4 regions of the Methylorubrum sp. GM97 genome follow, and region 2 is predicted to be linked to each of the others. Evidence: riboswitches for the same ligand, from Rfam matches in the RefSeq annotation. Region 2 holds a riboswitch; each other region holds the start of a gene.
What was found. A riboswitch is a leader RNA that binds a small molecule or an ion and turns the genes downstream of it on or off. The one in region 2 is predicted to bind cobalamin.
Positions count from the first base shown of each region.

Region 1 (5,178 bases), 2.4 Mb from region 2:
CGATCCGGAGGGTGTAACATTGGGCGTATGGGCTCCGCTTTCCGGACGCCGTGCCGCAGCAAGCGAAGCAACGGCGCAAATTTGCTTCGTTCCACGCCAATTACTCGGGTCGCAGGGCAGGCATCGATATTCATTAGGCCGTGGAAATGTCCCGGAACCGCATCGACTTGCCATCGCAGAGCAGCACGTGGTCCGCCATGACCATGTCGATGTGGGCCTGCAGGACGGGAGGTTCGGGGATGCCCGCCGACTCGCCGTCGTCCATGACCGCGACCTGGTAGCCCTGCCGCTCGAAGAGGGCCAAGCCGGAAACCTCACAGCCGACGACGATGACGCCGTGGCGCAGCCCGGGACCGCTCAGGTCCCGACCACGGATGACCCTGAACCGCCGGCTGTATTCGTTGTCCCCCCAAACCATCCACACGACGTCGGCCGATCCCAGCATCTCCCATAAGGCTACGTTTGCGGCATCCCTCTTCTTCCGTAAGCGTGCGCCCATCCGCTCGACCCGCCGCTCCCATTCCATGCCGACCTCCCGAGAATTCGGCCGAACCTGGACCTCGCCCGTTAAGTTTGCCCCTCCTCCAACCGCCATGAGCCGCGAACCGCACTCCCGGGCGTTCCGCACGTCTGCGGTTCCCGCTTGAGGCGCCGCCGCACGAGCGGCTCGCCGTCGTGGCTGTGGATTGCCGTGGATAAGGCGTCGCGAGCCTTGCAAACGTTCCTCGGCGCAGGCGCCGTATCGGCCCTACGGCGTGCGGCGCCGGAACACGGGGTGCGACATGCGTTGGATCGATCTTGCCGCGCTTGCCGCCGTGGCGCTCGGCTCCGGCCATGCCTGGGCGGCCGGGGACTTCCCGCTTGCGTCCTGCAAGGGGTGGAACGGCACGGTGGTCGAGCGCGACGGCATCGACACGGCTCGGGCCACCGCTCAGGGCATCGTCACGAAGGCCGACCTTCAGGAATACTGCGAGCGCGACCCAGGTGGCGAAACCAAGCAGTACGGCGGCAAGCTCACGACGGCCCAGTGTGTCGCGAAGTACCTGCGCAGCGAAGGCCGGGCCACGATGACAGCCGAGGCGAACTGCCGGTCCGGGACGGTGAGCTATCGCTACGGCGACCGCCAGGGCGGCAAGGCCCGCTTTCCGCTTGGACCCGATGCCGACACATCATGCGCCTCGGGCATGCCGCCCTTGGTGGAGCAGTTCAAGTTGCTGTGTCCGGCGGCGGCCAAGCGGCTGAAGGTCGAGTAGCCGCCCATATTCGAGCGGATCACAGGCATGGGCCGGAGGCGGCGAGTTCGCTCTGGGAAGGGTGGCCCGGTGAATTGACAACCTGTGGCCAAGCCGAATAGCCAAGCCGCGACGGTTCCCTTCGGGGATCAAAAGGGAACGCGGTGAGGGGTTCGCTCCGATGCCGCGGCTGCCCCCGCAACTGTAAGCGGTGAGCTCTCCACCACCACGTCACTGGGCAGCCTCGCCCGGGAAGACGGTGAGAGGGCGGTGACCCGCGAGCCAGGAGACCTGCCGTCAGCCGTGGTCACACGCGAAACACGCTGGGCGGGGTGCCTCGGCGGGTGTCGAAGCGTCACCCCCGCGGGGGATCGCCTAGACCTCGTTCGCGGTGACGTGCCACTGCCGTCGCTCGAGGTCAGCCTCCTGTGCTCAGCCCGAAATCGCCGCTCCGGCTCTGCCTATCCGCCACCACCGTCGCGCTTGCCATTGCCAGCGGCGACCCGGCCTGGGGCCAGGGCACGCGTAGGGAATCGTCCGACACTTCCGTGGTGCTCGACCCGATCTCCGTCGAGGGCACCTTCACCGCTACGCCGACCTATCGGGTGGAGGAGCTCTACAGCGGCACCAAGACAGTGACGCCGCGGCGCGACGTGCCGCAGCAGGTCGACGTCGTGCCCCGAGAGGTTCTGCGCGACACCGCCGCCACCCGCGTGGAGCGCGCCCTCGACTACGTGCCCGCGGTCGGCAAGCAGAACGACTTCGGCGCCCAGAACCTCGCGCTCTTTTCCGTGCGTGGCTTCGCCACACAGGACATCTTCCAGAACGGGTTCAACATCGCCCGCGGCTACAACGGCGCGCCCGACACGCAGAACGTCCAGTCCATCGAGGTGCTGAAAGGCCCGGCAGGTGCCCTCTACGGCCGCAGCGACCCGGGCGGCACCGTCAACATCCTCACCAAGCAGCCCGTCGCGTTGCCCTTCGTCGAGATGGGCACCCTGTTCGGCAGCTTCGGCACGGCGCGCACCACGGTCGATGCCGGTGGCGCGCTGAGCGAGGACGGCACGGTCCTCTACCGCTTCAACGGCGCGCTTGCCCGCCAGGACAGTTTTCGCGATTTCGTCGACGGCGACCGCGTCCTCGCGGCCCCCGTCGTGAGCTGGCAGATCAGCCCCGACACCAAGCTCACCGTCGAGACGCAGTACCTGCGTAACCGCCAGACCTTCGACCGCGGGACGGTCGCGGTGAACAACCGTCTCGGCCTGGTCCCGCGCTCCCGCTTCTTCGGCGAGCCGGGCGACAACTCCGTGTCGGAGAGCGGGATCGTGCAGGTGCGCCTGGAGCACGCCTTCAGCACCGATTGGCAGCTTCGGGTCGCCGGCCACTTCAACACCGGCAGCCTGACCGGCCTGCAGACGGGCGCCACCGGCCTGCTAGACGATGGGCGGACCCTGCTCCGCGAGTTCCGCCGCCACGACTTCACATGGGGCGTGGCCATCGGACAGGCCGAGCTTGTCGGGCGCTTCGACACCGGCCCGTTCGCCCACACCCTGCTGCTAGGCCTGGAGCACGAGCGCTACAACAGCACCGAGAACCTGCAGCGCTCGACTCCGCGCCTGGACTCGTTCGCGCTCGACCTGTTCAACCCGGTCTACGGCCAGCCCAAGCCGCCCTTCACGCGCCGCTACAGCGCCAGCGAGAACGTCGGCAACACGGCAGTCTACCTGCAGGACCAGATCGCGCTGAGCCCCGAGTGGAAGCTGCTGATCGGCAACCGAACAGACTTCTACAACCAGACCTTCCGGGACAAGGTCGCGAACGAGCGCACCGAACAGGACCGCACCGGCTTCTCGCCCCGCGCCGGGCTCGTCTACCAGCCGCTCTCCTTCCTCTCGCTTTACGGAAACGTCGCCGCCTCGTTCCGGCCGAACACCGGCTTCGACAGCGCGACGCGCCCCTTCGCCCCGGAGACGGGCTTCGCCTACGAGGTCGGGACCAAGCTAGACCTGTTCGACGGCTTGAGCGTCACGGCGGCCGCCTTCCACATCGAGAAGCAGAACGTGCTGACCACCGACCCAGCGGACTTCTTTTTCCAGATCGCCGCCGGCGCTGTGCGCAGCCAGGGATTCGACCTGAGCGTCGTTGGTCAGGTGACGCCGGAGTTCCGCGTCATAGGCGGCTACGCCTTCATCGATGCCCAGGTCACGCGCGACGAGGTCCTGCGGGTCGGCTCGCCGCTCCTAAACATCCCACGCCATTCGGGCAGCCTGCTCGGCGTCTACGAGGTTCAGGCGGGCGACTGGAAGGGCTTCGGGTTCGGCGGCGGGCTTCGGGCCGTCGGCTCGCGCCTCGGCGACAGCGGCAACGAGCGGTTCCGCCTTCCGGGCTACGTCCTGACGGACGCGCTGGCCTACTACCGCTACGAGAACCTACGCTTCGGGATCAACGTCGACAACATTTTCGACGAGACCTACTATGAGCGCTCCTACAACAGCTTCTGGGTCGGTGTCGGCGAGCCGCGTCGGGTCACCGTCAGCATGACGGCGCGCTTCTGATGGGCGTGCACCCGGGAACGCTTGGGGTGTCAACGGAGGCATCGGCCGCGACCGGACGCATCGCCTCAATCGACGCTCTGCGTGGGCTGGTGATGGTGCTGATGCTCCTCGACCACCTGCGCGAGACCTGGTTCCTGCACGTGCCGGTCGCCGATCCGGTCGACGCGAGGACCGCCCTGCCGGCCTTGTTTCTGGCCCGCCTCGCGGTCAGCCTATGCGCGCCGATCTTCGTCGTGCTGACGGGCGTGGCCGCGTACCTGTTCGCCACCCGGCACACGCTGGCGGAGACGCGGGCCTACCTGGTGAAGCGCGGCCTCGTGCTGATGGCCTTCGAGGTGTTCTACCTCTCCGAACTGTACTGGGGCGTGGCCAGTCCGACGCTCTGGCTCCAGGTGATCTGGTGCATCGGCGTGTGCATGATCGTCTTGGCGGCACTGGTCGGCCTGCCACGCTCGGTTCTCCTAGGGGTCGGGCTGCTGATCGTGTGCGGTCACAACTTCCTCGACCCAATCCAGCTCCGGCCCGACCAGCCGCTGTTTCCAGTCTGGGCCATGCTGCACCAGCGCGACGTCATCGCGCTTCCCCTCGGGCTGGTCGCCAAGACAACCTATCCGGTATTGCCGTGGATCGGCGTCATCGTGCTCGGCTACGCCATCGGCCCGTGGTTCCTGCCCGGCCTCGCCACGCGCACGCGGGAGCGCCGCTTCGCGGCTATCGGCTGCGCGATGCTGGCCGCCTTCGTGCTACTTCGCCTAGCCAACGGCTACGGCGACAAGCCCTGGTTCGTCGTGGACGACAGCGCCCTGCGGACCGCAATGAGCTTCCTCGCGCTGACGAAATACCCGCCCTCGCTCCTGTTCCTGCTGCTGACGCTCGGGACCGGGGCGCTGCTGCTCGTGGCGTTGGAGCGGATCGGCGAGCGCCCGCTCGTCGCGGCGCTGGCGGTGTTCGGCGGCGCGCCGATGTTCTTTTACCTGCTCCACCTCACGGTTCTGAGGCTGCTGTACCATGGCGCGTTCGCAACCTGGGGCGCGACCCAGGGCACCGTGTTCGGCGTAGGCGATTACGGGTGGGTTCTCGTTTGGTACATCGGGCTGATCGTGCCCCTCTACCTGCCTACGGCCTGGTTCTCACGCTTCAAGGCGTCGAGACGCGACATCGCCTGGCTCAGGTACCTGTAGGCCCCTGATCCAGTCAGCTTGACCGTGCTGGGGCTGCTGTCGAGCCTTTGCCGATACTCGGAAGGTCTGCTTTCTGGCCGCCTGCCAAACAATCATCTGCGACCGGCGTGGGTGGAGAGCAGTCTGGCCGCTTTCGGTGGCGTGTTATGCTAAAGCAGACATAGGTGGCCCTGCCGACTGCAGAAGCACCGCGGTGCGTCTGCGCGAACG
Region 1 covers NZ_AP025942.1:1,770,184-1,775,361, forward strand. The annotation lists gene MSPGM_RS08310 (hypothetical protein) at 134-526, opposite strand; gene MSPGM_RS08315 (hypothetical protein) at 783-1,253, shown strand; cobalamin riboswitch at 1,349-1,546, shown strand; gene MSPGM_RS08320 (TonB-dependent siderophore receptor) at 1,661-3,787, shown strand; gene MSPGM_RS08325 (DUF1624 domain-containing protein) at 3,814-4,968, shown strand.
Region 1: linked by a shared signal. The riboswitch ahead of MSPGM_RS08320 (TonB-dependent siderophore receptor) and the one ahead of MSPGM_RS22450 (TonB-dependent receptor) in region 2 are both predicted to bind cobalamin.

Region 2 (5,178 bases):
CCTCGCGACCGGCTCCGGCTCGCCCAGGGAGCCGGCGGAGGCGCTGTACCGGGCGGCGGACGCGGCCCTCTACGAGGCGAAGGCAGGCGGGCGCAACCAAACCCGGTGTGCCTCTGGCCCGACGGGTCACGCCGAGAGCATGCCACGCGAGCCTCGTCTGGTGAGGGCCCGATAGACCGATGCAGGCTTCGAGACCCCCGGAAGTGCGGTGCAAATCGGGGATGTACAGTGCTGGCTGATTGAACCGTCCGACTCCGAGTTGCGCTGACGAGCGGTCTTGGATTGGACAGCTGCGGCCTGCCTCAGGGACGGGGCAACCGCTGCAGCAGCTCGATGATGGCGCCGTCTGGACCCTTGATGAAGACCGTGCGCAGACGGGGATTTACGTCATTGATCCCGGACATGATTTCGAAGCCGTGTCGCTGGACGTGCGCATAGCGATGCGGTGAGTACGCGCCAGACTCCTTTCTCCAAACTGATACCCGCTCAGCCGTTGAGGCGGCCTGCACCGTGAGCGCACCATCCACCGCGACGTCGCAACCGGAAGGCTCGCCTGCATCGCCAGTCTCATGGCCGCCAACGCCCGCATCAATCCTGCCTGGATTAAACACTTCAAATACGCTCTCAGGCCAGGACGGCTGTATGTTATCGTTGAGTGTGACATCAGGTTGAGGAACAGAGTGAGAATCGCAATTTGCGAAAACTTCATTCCAGCGCACAACCCTGAACGCGTAAAATGGATGAATATCACGCAATGATCGAGATTGCTCTACTTATGTTATGGCGGCAAGACAATACTCTTGATGTTAATAGGTTGTTAGCCAACGAAATGTGATGCTGCCTCATCCGTAGGCAAAAGGGCAGCTCGCGGATGCAGCGCCTTTGCCCCTCAGAAGTCGTCCATGTCCTGACTCACTAATCTCCGGCTGCTCGGCAAACTGGCCATACCAGCCGCGGTGATGCTCATCGTCTCCGCCGGCATCATCGTGCTGGCTCGCGACAAACTGGCGACACTGTCCGAGAACACGCAGCGCATCGTCGACATCAATTCAGCACGTGCTGTCCTGTCCCTGCAGATGAACGTCGCCCTCGACGAGGCGTCCATCAGCGAGAAGAACACGATTATCGAGACCGAAGATGCGGCGATGGCCGCTCAGGCCGAGAACTACAAGATCTCCAAGCAGCAGGCACTCACCGCCATCGATCGCCTCATCGGGCTCGCTGACACAGACGTTCGCCGTACGACGAATCTCGGCATCAAGGAGGAATTGAACGCGTTCTTTGCTGCCGCGGAGCGGTCGATCTCGCTCGGCCTCAAGAACAACAACGCCGAGGCTTCCAAGGTGTCCAACACCGAGGTTCGTCCGGCGCGCCGGAAGGTCGTCGAGTCCGTTGTGAAGCGCGTCGAGGCCAATCTGCGCGACCTTGAAGCAGCAAAGGCGCAGGCGGCGGAGATCGCCGGGGCGGCCTCCGTCACTCTCACCAGCCTTGCCGTGGCGGGCCTGCTGACGGCGTTCGGCCTGCTCGGCGCCATCGCTGTGTGGGGCGCCGTCCGGCCGATGGGCCGTCTCGTCGACGTCCTCCAGCGTATGGCCAAGGGCGACATCGATGCCGAGATCGCAGAGGCCCGCCGCGGCGACGAGATCGGCGCCATCGGCAAGGCCGTGGAAGGCATCAAGGCCATGGTTGCGCAGAAGGCGGCCGAGCAGGCCGAGGTCAAGCGCATCGCCGATGAGGCTGCCGCCGTCGAGCGCAAGCGCACGATGCTGGAGCTGGCTGATGGCTTCGAGCGTGCTGTCGGCGGCATTGTCGGCATGGTCTCGTCGTCCGCCACCGAGCTGCAGGCGACGGCCAGCACGATGACCGCCACCGCGACCGAGACCGCGAGCCAGTCCACCACCGTCGCGGCGGCTGCTGAAGAGGCCGCCTCCAACGTCAGCACCGTCGCCGCCGCCGCTGAGGAGCTCGGCGCCTCCGTCCAGGAGATTGGACGCCAGGTCTGCGGTTCGGCCAACCTCGCGCAGACCGCCGCGGGCGAAGCGGACCAGACAGCCCATCTCGTCGGCGAACTGAGCCAAGCCGCAACCCGGATCGGCGATGTCGTGAGCCTGATCTCGAACATCGCCGGACAGACGAACCTGCTGGCGCTCAATGCCACGATCGAGGCGGCACGCGCCGGTGAGGCCGGTCGCGGCTTCGCGGTCGTGGCGAGCGAGGTCAAGGAACTCGCGGCCCAGACCGCGCGGGCCACCGACGAGATCTCGGGGCAGATCGCGCAGATCCAGGGTGCGACGGGTCAGGCTGTGACGGCGATCGGGACGATCACGAGCCGGATCCGCGAGATCAACGCGGTAACGGCGACGATCGCCGCCGCTGTCGAGGAGCAGGGTGCGGCCACACATGAGATCGTGCGCAATGTCTCGCAGGCCGCCACCGGCACGGGCGAGGTGACGAGCAACATCGCAGGCGTTGCACAGGCCTCCGAGGAGACAGGGGCCGCCGCCAGCCAGGTGCTGTCAGCGGCCTCCGAGCTTTCGCGCCAGTCCGAGCATCTCGGTGCAGAGGTCGCGCGCTTCCTCAACACGGTGCGGGCCGCCTGATGAGCGACGCCGAGATCCACGTCCTGCCGACCATGCGTCTCGCGACACCGCAGGTCAGCCGCATCGTCACCGAGCTGACCGAGGCGCATGCGGCAGGGGTGGATCTCGGCTCACGGGTCCCGCACATCCAAGCCAACAGCGACGCGCTCCTGACCCTGCACGACAACCTGGAGCGCGAGATTGCTGGCCTACCGTCGGCATTGGAGCAACTCGGTGGGCGGGGCCGACACGTTGGGGCGGTGCTGCAGCAGTTGCTGGAAGAGGTTCGGCAGCTCGCCGATCTGGCCCGCCGCTACCCGCACTAGGGCCAAGACTCGTGGTCAGCAGACGACGCTCCCGAGCTCTGACCGGCGCGCAGCAGATCCCTTATAACCACCTAACGGTCCCGCTCCTTGGAATCTGATTTCTCTTAGTCGGTTTCTGCACACATCTAAGCGGCTAAAAAACGGTCATTTTTCTCGCATGTCTGATCGCGCAACGAGAGGGCGGCTCGGGATGAGAAACGGCAGTTGAGCAGGCGGAGGCTTGACCGCTGCTGTGCGCCAGCAGCCGACATTCAACTCGTTAGGCCGGTATGGCCGCTCTCGACCCCAAGCAGCCCTACGAAGCCGTCTGAGAGCAAGGCCGCTATCAAGGTAAAAGTAGACGTTCGAGGATCTCCGCAGGGGACCCGGTCGAACCGTTCCCTATGGTTGGGCACAAAAAAGGGTTTAGTGTTTGGTGTTGCTCCAAAGCGACGGATTGCGCTGACGATGGCGTTACCATGCGCGTGACGGTTCCCCTCGGGGATCAAAAGGGAACGCGGTGAGGGGTAACCCGATGCCGCGGCTGCCCCCGCAACTGTAAGCGGCGAGCCTTCCGCCACCATGTCACTGGGCAGCCTCGCCCGGGAAGACGGTGAGAGGGCAGCGACCCGCGAGCCAGGAGACCTGCCGTCAGTCGTGGTCACACGCGAAACGCGTCGGGCGGGGTGTCCTGGCGGGTGTCGAAGCGCTGCCTTCCTGCGAGGAGGCGGTGAGCTGAGGCCTCGTTCGCGGTGACGTGCCACTGCCGTTGCCCGAGGCTCCATGTTCATTGCTTTCCGACGCACGCGCTCGTCAATCGAGCGCTCACGTTCGGCCACTGCTCTGCTAGTGTCCACGAGCACCCTTGTTCTGGCCTCGTATCCTCTTGCCGCTCAGGAGCGTGGGGAGGCTGCGGACAACGGACATGCAGTCACGCTGGAAGAGCTAACTGTCACCGGTGCAGGGTCGGGCACGCGCCTCCTTGCGTCGACCCCCTACACTGCGGCGGCCACAGGACTGAACCTCGCAACGCCAAACCGGAGCGGCAGCCGTCTCGACCTGTCGCCGCTGCAAACGCCAGCCAGCATCGAGGTCATCCCAGGTCAGAAGATCCGCGAACGGGGGCAGGAGACCGTCCAAGAGGCGGTCACCCAGAACGCGGCCGGCATCACGACGATCGGCGCGCCGGGCAACGGCTTCCAGTCGTACACCTCCCGCGGCTTCTCGGGCGTAAACTCGGTGATGCAGCTCTACGACGGGACTAGGCTGTATGTCGGCGCCGGCACGATCACCTACCCGTTCGACACCTGGAACGTTGATCGCATCGAGGTGCTGCGCGGGCCTGCTTCCGTCCTGTACGGGGATGGAGCGATCGGTGGCGTGATCAACGTGGTTCCCAAAAAGCCCGTCGCTGTGCCGATCAATGCCGCGCGCGCCGCGTTGGGCTCGGACGGTGTGAAACGTCTGGCCTTCGATAGCGGTGGTCCGATCGGCGAGAACGTCTTCTACCGCCTCAACGTCAGCGGCAACCAGGCCAACGGGTGGCTTAGGCAGAACGGGGATTTTGCCAACCTCGCGGTGTCTGGCTCGATCCTCTACCAGGCCACCCCGGATCTCGCCTTCAGCCTCTCACACGATTACGGCTATCAAGCGCCGCTGCGCTACTTCGGGACGCCGCTGACTGGTGGTCGGCTCGATCCGCGCCTGCGGTTCCAGAACTACAACGTCGACGACAGCAGGATCGTGTTCCAGGACAACTGGACACAGTTCAGGACGGAATGGACCCCAACCGCGGACATCACCATCCGCAACACCGCTTACCGGCTGGTCTCAGACCGGCATTGGCGCAACGTCGAGAGCTACGCCTTCGTGCCGGCGACGGGCCTCATTCGCCGCACCTCGCCAATCGAAATTTTTCACGACCAGGAGCAGATTGGGAACCGATTCGACGCCGCCTTCCGCGGCTCGTTCTTCGGCTTCCGCAACGAGTTCGTGGCGGGCTTCGACGTCAACCACATCACGTTCCGACACACCAACAACTCGCCTTATCGCGGCGAGAGCAGCGTCAATCCGTTTATCTTCAGCCCCGGCCTCTTCTCCAGCTTCGACGCCACGACGCCAGGCTATGCGACATCGTCCGACCAGTACTCGTTCTTCGCTGAGAACCGCCTCGTCCTCACCGATGAGCTCTCTCTGATCGCTGGCGTGCGTTACGATGCACCGACGGTCCGACAGCAGACCTTGCGAGCGCCCTTCTCCGGGTTCACGAAGGACTTCAGTGCCGTCAGCTACCG
Region 2 covers NZ_AP025942.1:4,818,244-4,823,421, reverse strand. The annotation lists gene MSPGM_RS22470 (sensor domain-containing diguanylate cyclase) at 1-175, shown strand, start outside; gene MSPGM_RS22465 (hypothetical protein) at 303-755, opposite strand; gene MSPGM_RS22460 (methyl-accepting chemotaxis protein) at 960-2,600, shown strand; gene MSPGM_RS22455 (hypothetical protein) at 2,600-2,905, shown strand; cobalamin riboswitch at 3,357-3,552, shown strand; gene MSPGM_RS22450 (TonB-dependent receptor) at 3,668-5,178, shown strand, end outside.

Region 3 (5,178 bases), 2.2 Mb from region 2:
AGGAGCAAGGCGGCAAAAAGGACAATCGGCAGCCAGGGCAGGCTCGCGACGGTGAAGCGGAGGGCCGAGGCCGCGCTCTCGCCGAGGATCGGGCCGCTGCGCGCCCAGACCTCCTGCACCGGGGCGAAGGCGCCGGCCCGCGCCCGGCTGGTGCGGAAGTCCACCGTGACGATCTCGGTGTCCACGCGCTCGTCGAGCCCGCGGCGCGTCCCCTCCGCCTCCTCGATCTGGCTCTGAACCTGCGCCAGCTCGCCCGCGATCTTGATCAGATCCTCGGCCCGGTTGTCCGGCTTCTCGGCGAGCGCGGTCAGGCGGGTGCGGTAATCGTTGAGCTGAGCGAGGCGCCGGCCGGTATCGGTAATCGAGGCGGTCAGATCCTCGGCGCGGGTCGCCTGCTCGATCAGCACGACGTCGCCCGCCGCCTCGCCCGGTAAGGGCGCAGTGACGAAGGCGACGTAAGGAGCGACCGCGGCGTGCGGCAGCCGCACCTCGATCTGCGCCTGCGGCGGGCTCGCGCCGTTGCCGTCCCGGATCGAGGAATTCAGCAGCGTGCAGGTCGCAGCCTCGTTGAGGCAGCGGTCACGGGCGGCGGCGAAGTGCGGCGCCACCCGGTCCGGCCCGAGGCCGACGGTGAGGTCGTGGCGATAGGCGAGCTTGGCCGTGCTCCCCTCACGCGCGGCGGATACGAAGGGCGCGGGTGCAGGGGCCTGGGCCATCCGCATCGCCCCGTCCGCCTCGCGCCCGCTGTCGGAACAGCCGGCGAGCAGGGCGAGGACGGGGACCGCGAGCCAGAGCCCGCGCGGCCGCCGGCCTGCGGCCTCGCCCCGGTTCATCCGCGCAGGGCGGCGGCGACCGCGTCCTGATCGAAGCCTTTGAGGCCGATGACGACGAGGCGTCCGTCGCGGGGCTCCGAACCCTTCCACGGGCGGTCGTAATGGGAGGCGACGCGCCGGCCGACACCCTGCACCACGAGGCGCATCGGCTTGCCCTTCACCTCGGCAAAGCCCTTGATCCGCAGCACGCCCTCGGTCTCGGCCGCCTTCTCGACGCGGGCGGACAGATCTTCCGGGCTGCCGGCGATGCCGACGGGGATCGCGACCGATTCGAAATCGTCGTGGTCGTGATCCTCGCCCTCGCCGTGATGCGAGGGGCGCGCGTCGAGGTCGTCCTCGGCCGCCGCCGCGATGCCGAGCAGCACACGCGGGTCGAGCCGGCCGTGCTCGGTCTCGACGATCTCGACCGCGCGGGGCAGGTGCGCCTGGATGTCGGCGCGGACCTTGTCGCGGCCCGCCGCGTCCAGCAGGTCGGCCTTGTTGAGCACCACGAGGTCGGCGCAGAGGATCTGGTCCTCGAACACTTCCTCCAGCGGGTTGTCGTGATCGACCGATTGGTCCGCCGCGCGCTGGTTGGCGAGGGCGTCGGGGTCCTCGGCGAACATCCCCGCGGCGACCGCCGGGCCGTCCACCACGGCGACGACACCGTCCACGGTGACCCGCGAGCGGATCGCCGGCCACTGGAAGGCCTGGACCAGGGGCTTGGGCAGGGCGAGGCCGGAGGTCTCGATCAGGATGTGCTCCGGCGGCTCGGGCCGGTCGAGAAGCTTGGTCAGCGCCGGGACGAAGTCGTCGGCCACGGTGCAGCAGATGCAGCCGTTGGGCAGCTCCACCACCGAATCCTCGTTGCAGCCCTCGATGCCGCAGGCGGCGAGGAACGAGCCGTCGAAGCCGAGATCGCCGAACTCGTTGACGATGATGGCGAGCCGGCGCCCGCGGGCGTTCTCGACGGTGTGGCGCACGAGCGTCGTCTTGCCGGCCCCGAGGAAGCCGGTGACGATGGTGCAGGGGATCTTTTCCACGAGGCTCATGGGTCAGGGCGTCCGGTTCGGGGCCGCCTTGAGCGGCGGGATGCGGGCGACGACGCCCTTGCGAAACGCCTCCGGGCGCTCGCGCCAGGGCACGACGCCGTCGGGGGTCTCGAGGTAGCGGCGCAGGCCCGCCAGGAGGGTGCGGGCGGAGGTGTCGGGGTCTTCGAGCGCGTCGAAGTCGCCGTAGACGTAGGTCCAGCGGTCGGGCGAGACGACCGCGACGGTGCAGGGCCGCTTGCAGACCGAGAGGCACTCGGCGCCCTCGATCGTCAGGCCCGGCACGGGCTCGCGAGCGGCCTCCGCCAACAGCGCGGCCAGCAGCTTGGCCCCGGCGCGCGGCTCGGAGGCATCGCCTGCCGCGCGGCAGGTGGTGCAGACCGACAGGATGGCGGTATCGGGATCAGGCATTCGCACGGGCACCCGCCTCGCGGCCGAACAGGCCCCAGGCCCAGCCATAGGCGAGCCCGATCACCGCCCAGAACACGAAGCCGATGGCGAGCGCGCGCGCGGCGAACTGCGCGGCCGTGGCCGGCGGCACCTGCGAGGAGACGGTGTCGATCGATTGCGGCGCGCCCGCGAGATGCGGCGCGACGATGAGGACGAGGCCACCGAGGATCGTCAGCGGCACCCGCCGCACGGCGATCAGGTAGAGGCCGAGCCCGGTCGCCACCACCGTCATCAGCCACCACGACTGGCGCAGCACAAGCGGCGCTGCACCCATGCCCGGCAGCTCCGGCGGCAGGCCGATGGCGGGGGCGAGGACCACCGCGAGGAAGCCGGCGATACCAACGACGAGTCCGCCCTGCGGGGTCGGCTCACGGCGAAGTGCCAGCATCACCGCCGCGAGCAGCAGCGCGTAGCCGACGCCGCCGACCAGCGTGGCGAGACCGGTGAAGGCCATCCGCTGAAGGCCCGGTGCAGGCTGCCACGCGTCGGCCTTGCCGTGGTCGTGTCCGCCCTCGCCATGCGCATGCGCGTGGGCCGGGACGATCAGGGCGGCGAAAGAGGTCTCATCGCGCGAGGGCGCGAGGGCGGCATGCGCGCCCTCGCCTTCATAGGTCTCCGCCTGGAGGATCAGCGGAGAGGTCAGCGCGAGCTGCAGGCCCGTCGCGACGACGGACGCGAGGAAGCCGGCGACGAGCGCCGCCGACAGCAACCGGATGATCATGGGACTGCTTGAAGCCGCTGGATGCGCGGATCAGTGGCAGGGGAAGTTCTGCGCGTGGCGGAAATCGTGCGCCGCGTTGTGCAGGACGCTCGCCGGAGCAAAGCCCGCCACGAAGACGAGACCAAGGCCGAGGAAGGCGGCGACGAGGAGCGCGCGGGCGCCCTCGGCCGAACGGGTGGTGGCGGCCTGGGTCTGAAGGGTCGCAGTCGTCATCGGGTCACGAGCTCCGGCCGCCCCACCGGCGGCGTTCGAGAACAAAACTTCGCTGGACGGCAGGTCTCCTGGCTCGCGGCTGGTATCGTGCCTGCCGCCTTCCCGGATCACCCGGTGGCTCGTGGCAGGAACTCGCCGCTTACAGTTGCGGGGGCAGCCGCGGAATTGAGGCTTCTGGAAAACCTCTCACCGCATTCCCTTTTCACCCCGTTGCCGGGGCACCGTCACGGAGCGGTCATAGCCTGATGCGGACGGACGCACAACGTGTCCCGCACCGGCCGCAATCACCGCAGCGCCCAGAGGAAGGCCGCCACCGCCGCCAGACCGAGCCCGCTGCGGACTGCGTGCAGGCGGATCCAGCGTTGCATCAGCGGCGCCACGACCGGATCGGTACTCGATGCAGCGAGCAGGGCACGGTTGGTCGGCATGATCGCCAACAGCGTGTAGGGCCAGTTGGCGAGCGCGAGCGCCGCCCCGAGCCCCCATCGCGGATCGCCGGTACGCGCCCAGGCGAGCAGACCGAGGGCGGTGGCGGCCAGCGCCAATCCGCCCTGCATCCGGGTCGCGCGGCGATAGCTCGGGCGCCATTGCTGCAATTGGGAAGCCGGGTCGAGGACCAGCCGGGCCGGATGCTCCACGAAGCCGACATAGAGCGCAGCGCCGGCAAAGGCCGCTGCCGCGACGAGGGCGAGTTCACCGATCAGCATCGTGGTCTCCCGGTTGTTCGCCGCTCCGGCGTTCGCCGGCCCGCTCGCCGATGGTCCGCACGAGGGTGCGGGCCGCCTCGAGCGCCGCCGGGTCGAGATCGCGGGCGAGTGCGGCCGCCCAGGGCGCCTGCCGCACCGCCGCCGCCGCGTAGGCATCCCGGCCCGCGGGCGTGAGGAGAACGAGGCGGGCGCGCAGGTGGTGGGGATTGTCCGCGAAGGTCACGAGGCCCGCTTTCGCCAGCTCATTGACCGTCCGCTGCACGCCCTGGCGCGTCATGCCCATGTCGCGGGCGATGCGGGCGACCGGCAGCGGCTGCGCGGCGAGCGCGACGGCGCCCAGAACCTGCCAGCGGGCGCTGGTGAGGCCGAGATCCCCCACCAGCCGGTCGCCGGCGGCCAGCAGCGCGCCGCTGGACCGGAAGATCTCCAGCACCAGAGCCGTCGCGGCGTCCGCGGCCTCATGATCCGACCGTTTCATGACAATATGCTGCCCATTTGACAACAGATTGTCAACAGACTGGCTTTGACGCGCTGGCGGTGCGTGAGGCAAAGGGTGCGGATGCTTCAGGCCTCCCCTCGGATGACCCTGGTGCTCGGCGGTGCGCGCTCGGGCAAGAGCGCCTATGCCGAGCGGCTGATCGAGGCCTGTCCCGCCCCCTGGCTCTACATCGCCACGGCGCAAGCCTGGGACGAGGAGATGCGGGTCCGCATCGACGAGCACCGGGCGCGGCGCTCCGACTCCTGGCACACCCTCGACGTGCCGATGGCGCTGCCGGAGGCGGTGGCCGCTGCGACCGGGCCGGTGCTGATCGATTGCCTCACGCTCTGGCTCACCAACCTGCTGCTGGCCGAGGCCGATCTCGATGCGGCGACCGAGGCCCTGGCACGGGCCTGCGCCGCGGCGCCGGGTCCGCTGGTGCTCGTCGCCAACGAAGTCGGCCTCGGCATCGTGCCGGACAACGCCCTCGCCCGCCGCTTCCGCGATGCGGCCGGGCGGCTGCACCAGCGGCTGGCGCGCGAGGCCGACCGGGTCGTGCTCACCGTCGCCGGGCTGCCGCTGACGGTCAAACCCTCACGCGAGAATCCCTGATGACCGAAGACGACACGCGCCACCGCGAAAAGATGGCCAAGCGCAAGGCGGTGCAGGACGCCGAGGTCGCCTCGAAGAAGATCGAGAAGGGCCTGCTCATCGTCCATACCGGCCCCGGCAAGGGCAAGACCACGGC
Region 3 covers NZ_AP025942.1:1,505,446-1,510,623, forward strand. The annotation lists gene MSPGM_RS07045 (DUF4349 domain-containing protein) at 1-833, opposite strand, end outside; gene cobW (cobalamin biosynthesis protein CobW) at 830-1,864, opposite strand; gene MSPGM_RS07055 (DUF1636 family protein) at 1,868-2,272, opposite strand; gene MSPGM_RS07060 (CbtA family protein) at 2,265-3,032, opposite strand; gene MSPGM_RS07065 (CbtB domain-containing protein) at 3,063-3,245, opposite strand; cobalamin riboswitch at 3,286-3,486, opposite strand; gene MSPGM_RS07070 (DUF1772 domain-containing protein) at 3,530-3,952, opposite strand; gene MSPGM_RS07075 (MarR family winged helix-turn-helix transcriptional regulator) at 3,939-4,430, opposite strand; gene cobU (bifunctional adenosylcobinamide kinase/adenosylcobinamide-phosphate guanylyltransferase) at 4,512-5,042, shown strand; gene cobO (cob(I)yrinic acid a,c-diamide adenosyltransferase) at 5,042-5,178, shown strand, end outside.
Region 3: linked by a shared signal. The riboswitch ahead of MSPGM_RS07065 (CbtB domain-containing protein) and the one ahead of MSPGM_RS22450 (TonB-dependent receptor) in region 2 are both predicted to bind cobalamin.

Region 4 (5,178 bases), 1.8 Mb from region 2:
AAGTACCGGCAGGAGGGTGGGGGCGTGAGCGCCGAGGCGATCGGGCGCGTGGCCCGCAACGCGGAAGGCCGCCTGCGCCTCGTCGGGATCGAGGTCGATATCGCGCTCGGCGCGCCCGCCGAGTCGATGGACCGGCTCGACCGCGTGCTCGCTCAGTTCGAGCAGTTCTGCACCGTGTCCGAGAGCGTCAAGGCCGGCGTTCCGGTAGCGGTCGCGGTGCGGGACGGCCAGGGCAACCGCCTGAAATAGACAGGCCTGAAACAGACAGGGAGGAACGAGCGATGAGCGAGACGCAGCGGGACGTGGCACGTGAGCCGGAGGATCTGGCCCGCCTCTTCAACGAACGGGCCAATGCCGGCGATGCCGAAGGGCTGGTCGCCCTGTACGAGCCGCAGGCGGTGGTGGCCGCGGGCGATATCGTGGCGACCGGCCACGACGAGATCCGCCGCTTCTATACCGATCTGCTCGCGCGCAAGTCGGACTTCCCCGAACCCGAGACCCTGCCGGCGATCCGCAACGGCGACCTCGCGCTGACCTTCGCGCGGCTGCCGAACGGCGCGCTCTCGGTTGAGTCGGCCCGCCGGCAATCGGACGGGACGTGGCGCTGGGCCATCGACCAGCTCAAGCTCAAGCCCGTCGCCAAATCCTGACGGGCTCCAAAGCGGGTTTCGAAAGGACAAGTCCTTTCGCGGGTCCAGGGCAGAGCCCTGGTGAAGGGACGTCGGGGCGCTGCCCCGATGTCCCGGCCAAAGGAATGATTCCTTTGGAAACCTGTTAATCCGCCGAGGCCGAGCGGCGCGGCGTGGCGTTGCGCCGGCTGGCGAAGACGCCGGGGGCGGTGCCGGGCACCACGACCAGGCGCCGGACCTCGCCGCTCAGATAGGCCTGGAGGAAGCGGGTGTAGTTCCGGAACACGACGCAGCCGTTCGAGGCGCCGCTCGGGCCCAGCATGTAGGTATGGGCGAGGATGCCGTCGCGCCCGTGGATGGCGGCCGAGCCGCCGACCGGATTGAGGCGGATCGCCCGCACCCCATGGAACAGCGCCTCGCGCTCCCGCAGGTCGTAGACTCCGGGCGGGGTGGCGCCGCGCATCCGGATATGGACGTGGTCGGGGTTGTCCTGGGCGACGCCGAGGCCGGAATGGGCCTCCAGCACCTCGCCGCTCGGCAGCGTCACGGTGGCGGCGCTGATGTCGTAGACGGCGACCCCCGGCTCGGAGACCGGGCCGGGCACGACGCGGCGCCGCGCGGCCGAATCGACCGCCCCGCTGTCGAGTCCGGCATAGGCCATCGCCTTGTCCGAGGACGGCGTGGGCGTCGAACCCGGCAGATCGAACATCTTCTCGAGGAAGTTGCGGTTGTCGGTCACCGCGGCGCTGAACACGCTGCGGGTCGGCTCGGTGGAGGCGCGCGCCGTGGATGCGGTGGCGATCCGAGGCGTCGCCGCCCGGGCGGTCTGCGTGCGCGGCTCGTAGCGGAATTCGTCGGGCCGCCGCACTGGCAGCGGCACCGTAAGGGCGAGGCGGGCCGTCGGCGCGGCCGGGCGCGGCGTGACGGCGGGCGCGGCGTCGGCGGCCTGTTCCGCGGGGAGGGCGGCCAGGGTCGTGACCGGCTCCGATGGGGCAGGCTGCGACTTGGAAGGCTCCGCCACGGGCGGCGCCCGGAAGGCGGACACCTGCGCGGTCCGCGGGACGAAGCCGCCGGACGCGGTGTCGAGCACGGGAGTGGGGTCGAGCATCCAGGCCAGCGCGCCGGGCGCGGCCTGCACGGTCTCCGCCCCTTCGGCCTCGGCCGAGACCTGCGCGGTTTCCACGGGGGCGGGCGCAGCGCGATCCTGCGGTTGCAGGATCCCGGCGACCGCGAGACCCCCGAGGGCGGTCAGCGCGAGCGCCGCGACAGGCGGGCGGCGCCGACGGCGGATGACGGGCCGGGCGGAGCGACTCTGGACGAGCTCGGCGATGTCCATTGCGGGCGGTACTCGACAACGCGGATCCCACACGGCCTCCCGCCGTCATCCCCGGCTATCTGTGCCAGAATGACAAAACGAGATGGCTTCGCCGATTAGGGAAGGATCAACCTTAAGCCTTCGTCATTCAACGGGATCTTGGTTAATCTTGCCTAAAGCTCGGTCACGTCCTTCGAAAAACGTTCGATGCGGATTCTCAGTGGCTCCGCCGCGCCATGAGGGGGCGGCCTCTCTCCACCGCTGCGGCGCGGTGTGCACTCAATGACGAGGCCAATCGGATGATCGCCATCGTCTCGCGTGCCCGCCTTCAGGCCGCCGCGAGAAGCGCAGCCGCCACGGGGCTTCTCGCCGAGCCCTTGTGCTCTACGGGCCACAGGTTGTGTGATGTTGTTACATTTCATTGGCCGGTCTGTTGACCCTGCGCCGCATCGCAGCGAAATTGCTGCGGCCAAGGTTCCCCCGGACGCATGTCCGAGGGCTAAGAGGGAATTCGGTAAGCCCGTCCGGGCGAGGCCGAAGCTGCCCCCGCAACTGTGAGCGGCGAGCCACCGTCGTCGAAGGTCACTGGTGCCCTGCACCGGGAAGGCCGAGACGGAGGCGCTGACCCGTGAGCCAGGAGACCTGCCTTGGCGCGACGATGTCCCCCGGGCGGGGTGCTCCGGCGGCGTGCCTGATCGGCGAGAGCGTTCCCCTGCGCTCCCGGCGGGGCACCCGCTCGGGCCCGCACCCGAACAGCCAGAGCGCGCCTTGTGACAGTTCGGACGATCCTGAACGCCATCGACGTCCCGGCCCGGCGCCCGCCTTGGGTGCTCGCCGCGCTGCTCTGCGCCGGCCTGCACGGCCCGGAGGCGCGGGCGCAGGAATCGGTCACCCTGGAGGAACTGGCGGTCGAGGGCGAAGGCCGCGGCGTCGGCAACGGCGCATCGGACGGCCGGACCAGCGCCGCCGGCACGATCGGCCTGATCGGGCCGACGCCGGGCTACCGTGCCGACCGCGCGGTGAGCAGCACCAAGACCGACACGCCCCAGCGCGACGTGCCCCAGATCGTCACGGTCGCCCCGCGCGAGGTCATCACGGATCTCGCCGCCACCCGCGTCGATCGCGTCTTCAACTACACGCCGGGCGTGGCGCAGCAGAACAATTTCGGCGGCCTGTCGGTGTTCAGCTACGCCATTCGCGGCGTGACCACGTCCGAGATCTACAAGAACGGCTTTCCGCTCAACCGCGGCACGCCGCCCCCGCCCGACGCCCAGAACGTCGAGCGCGTCGAGGTGCTCAAAGGTCCCGGCGGCGGGCTGTTCGGGCGCAGCGATCCGGGCGGGCTCGTCAACATCATCACCAAGCAGCCGACCGTCGAGCGCTTCGTCGAGATGGGCGGGTTGTGGGACTCGTTCGGGCAGTTCCGCGGCACGGTCGATTCCGGCGGCGCGCTGAACGAGGAGGGCACGCTCGCCTACCGCTTCAATCTCGCCGCCGGCCGCCAGGGCAGCTTTCGCGATTTCGTCGACAGCGACCGGCTGCTCGTGGCGCCCGTCCTGAGCTGGCAGATCACGCCGGACACGCGCATCACCGTCGAGACCGAGTTCCTGCGCAACCGCATCGTCTTCGACCGCGGCGTCATCGCCCTCAACGGGCGGCTCGGGCTCTTGCCGATCTCGCGCTTCCTCGGCGAGCCGGGCCAGAGCACCTATCAGACCAACAACACGATGCAGGTCCGCGTCGATCACCGCTTCAACGCCGATTGGCAGATGCGGCTCGCCACCCACTTCAACACCGGCACGCTGGAGGGTGAATCCGCCGAGATCCGCGCCATCGCCGCCGACAACCGCACCGTCTCGCGCGACCGCAATATCCGCGACTACCGCTGGGACGTGGCGATCGGCCAGGCGGAGGTGGTCGGGCGCTTCGACACCGCCGGGATCGGCCACACCATGCTGCTCGGCTTCGAGCGCGAGAGCACCGACAGCCGAGTCGTCTACAACCGCTCGACGATCCGACCGGGTTCGACCTTCGCCATCGACATCTATGATCCGCGCTACGGCCAGCCGCTGCCGCCGATCGACCGCTTCCGCAACAACCTCGAGCGGATCACCAACACCGCGCTCTATGCGCAGGACCAGATCGTCCTCACGCCCGAATGGAAGGCGCTGCTCGGCGTGCGCTTCGACTTCTTCGAACAGTCGTTCCGCGAGCGCATCCCGCGGTCCCAGGTCGATCAGGCCTACTTTGCCGCGACGCCCCGCGCCGGCCTCGTCTACCAGCCGCTGCCCGAACTCTCCCTCTACGCCAATGTCGGCACGAGTTTCCGCCCCAATATCGGTCCCGATGCTGCCGCCGCCTCCGCCTCCGGGCCGTTCGCGCCGGAAACCGGCATCGGCTACGAGGTCGGGGCCAAGCTCGACCTCTATGGCGGCGCGCTGGCGCTGACCGGCACCGCCTTCCGCATCGACCGGGAGAACGTGCTGACGCCGGAGGCCAACGGCAGCGGTTTCTCGGTGGCGGTCGGCGGGGTGCGCAGCCAAGGCTTCGAGCTGACCGCCGCCGGCCAGATCACGCCGGAGATCAAGCTGCTGGCGGGATACGTCTACGCGGAGGCCGTGGTCACCGAAGATCCGACCTTGCCGGCCGGCACGCCGCTCATCAACGTGCCGCGCCATTCTGGCAGCCTGCTCGCCGTCCACGAGGTGCAGGCCGGCCCGTGGAAGGGGCTCGGGCTCGGCGGCGGCGTGCGCGGCGTCGGCGAGCGCGCGGCGGACGCGGTCAACAGCTTCTCCCTGCCGGCCTATATCGCGGTCGATGCGCTCGCCTATTACCGCTACGAAAACTTCCGCTTCGGGCTGAACATCGAGAACGTGTTCGACACCGAGTATTACGAGAGCTCCCTCAACCGCTTCCGGGTCTATCCCGGCGCCCCCCGGCGCTTCACCGGAACGATGACGGTGCGGTTCTGATGAGCGCCCACCAAGGGGCGGCCATGGATGCGTCCGCACCGGCTCCCATCGCCGCGGGGGTCGCGCCACGCACCCGCATCGGCGCCATCGATGCCCTGCGCGGGCTCGTGATGCTGCTGATGCTGGTCGATCACGCGCGGGAGTTCTTCTACCTGCACGCCCAGGTGAGCGACCCGGTGAACCTCACGGCGACCCCGCCCGGCCTGTTCCTGACGCGGGCCGCCTCGCATTTTTGCGCCCCAGTCTTCCTGCTGCTGACGGG
Region 4 covers NZ_AP025942.1:1,156,789-1,161,966, reverse strand. The annotation lists gene MSPGM_RS05490 (OsmC family protein) at 1-249, shown strand, start outside; gene MSPGM_RS05485 (YybH family protein) at 282-650, shown strand; gene MSPGM_RS05480 (DUF2778 domain-containing protein) at 775-1,965, opposite strand; cobalamin riboswitch at 2,400-2,609, shown strand; gene MSPGM_RS05475 (TonB-dependent siderophore receptor) at 2,715-4,916, shown strand; gene MSPGM_RS05470 (DUF1624 domain-containing protein) at 4,916-5,178, shown strand, end outside.
Region 4: linked by a shared signal. The riboswitch ahead of MSPGM_RS05475 (TonB-dependent siderophore receptor) and the one ahead of MSPGM_RS22450 (TonB-dependent receptor) in region 2 are both predicted to bind cobalamin.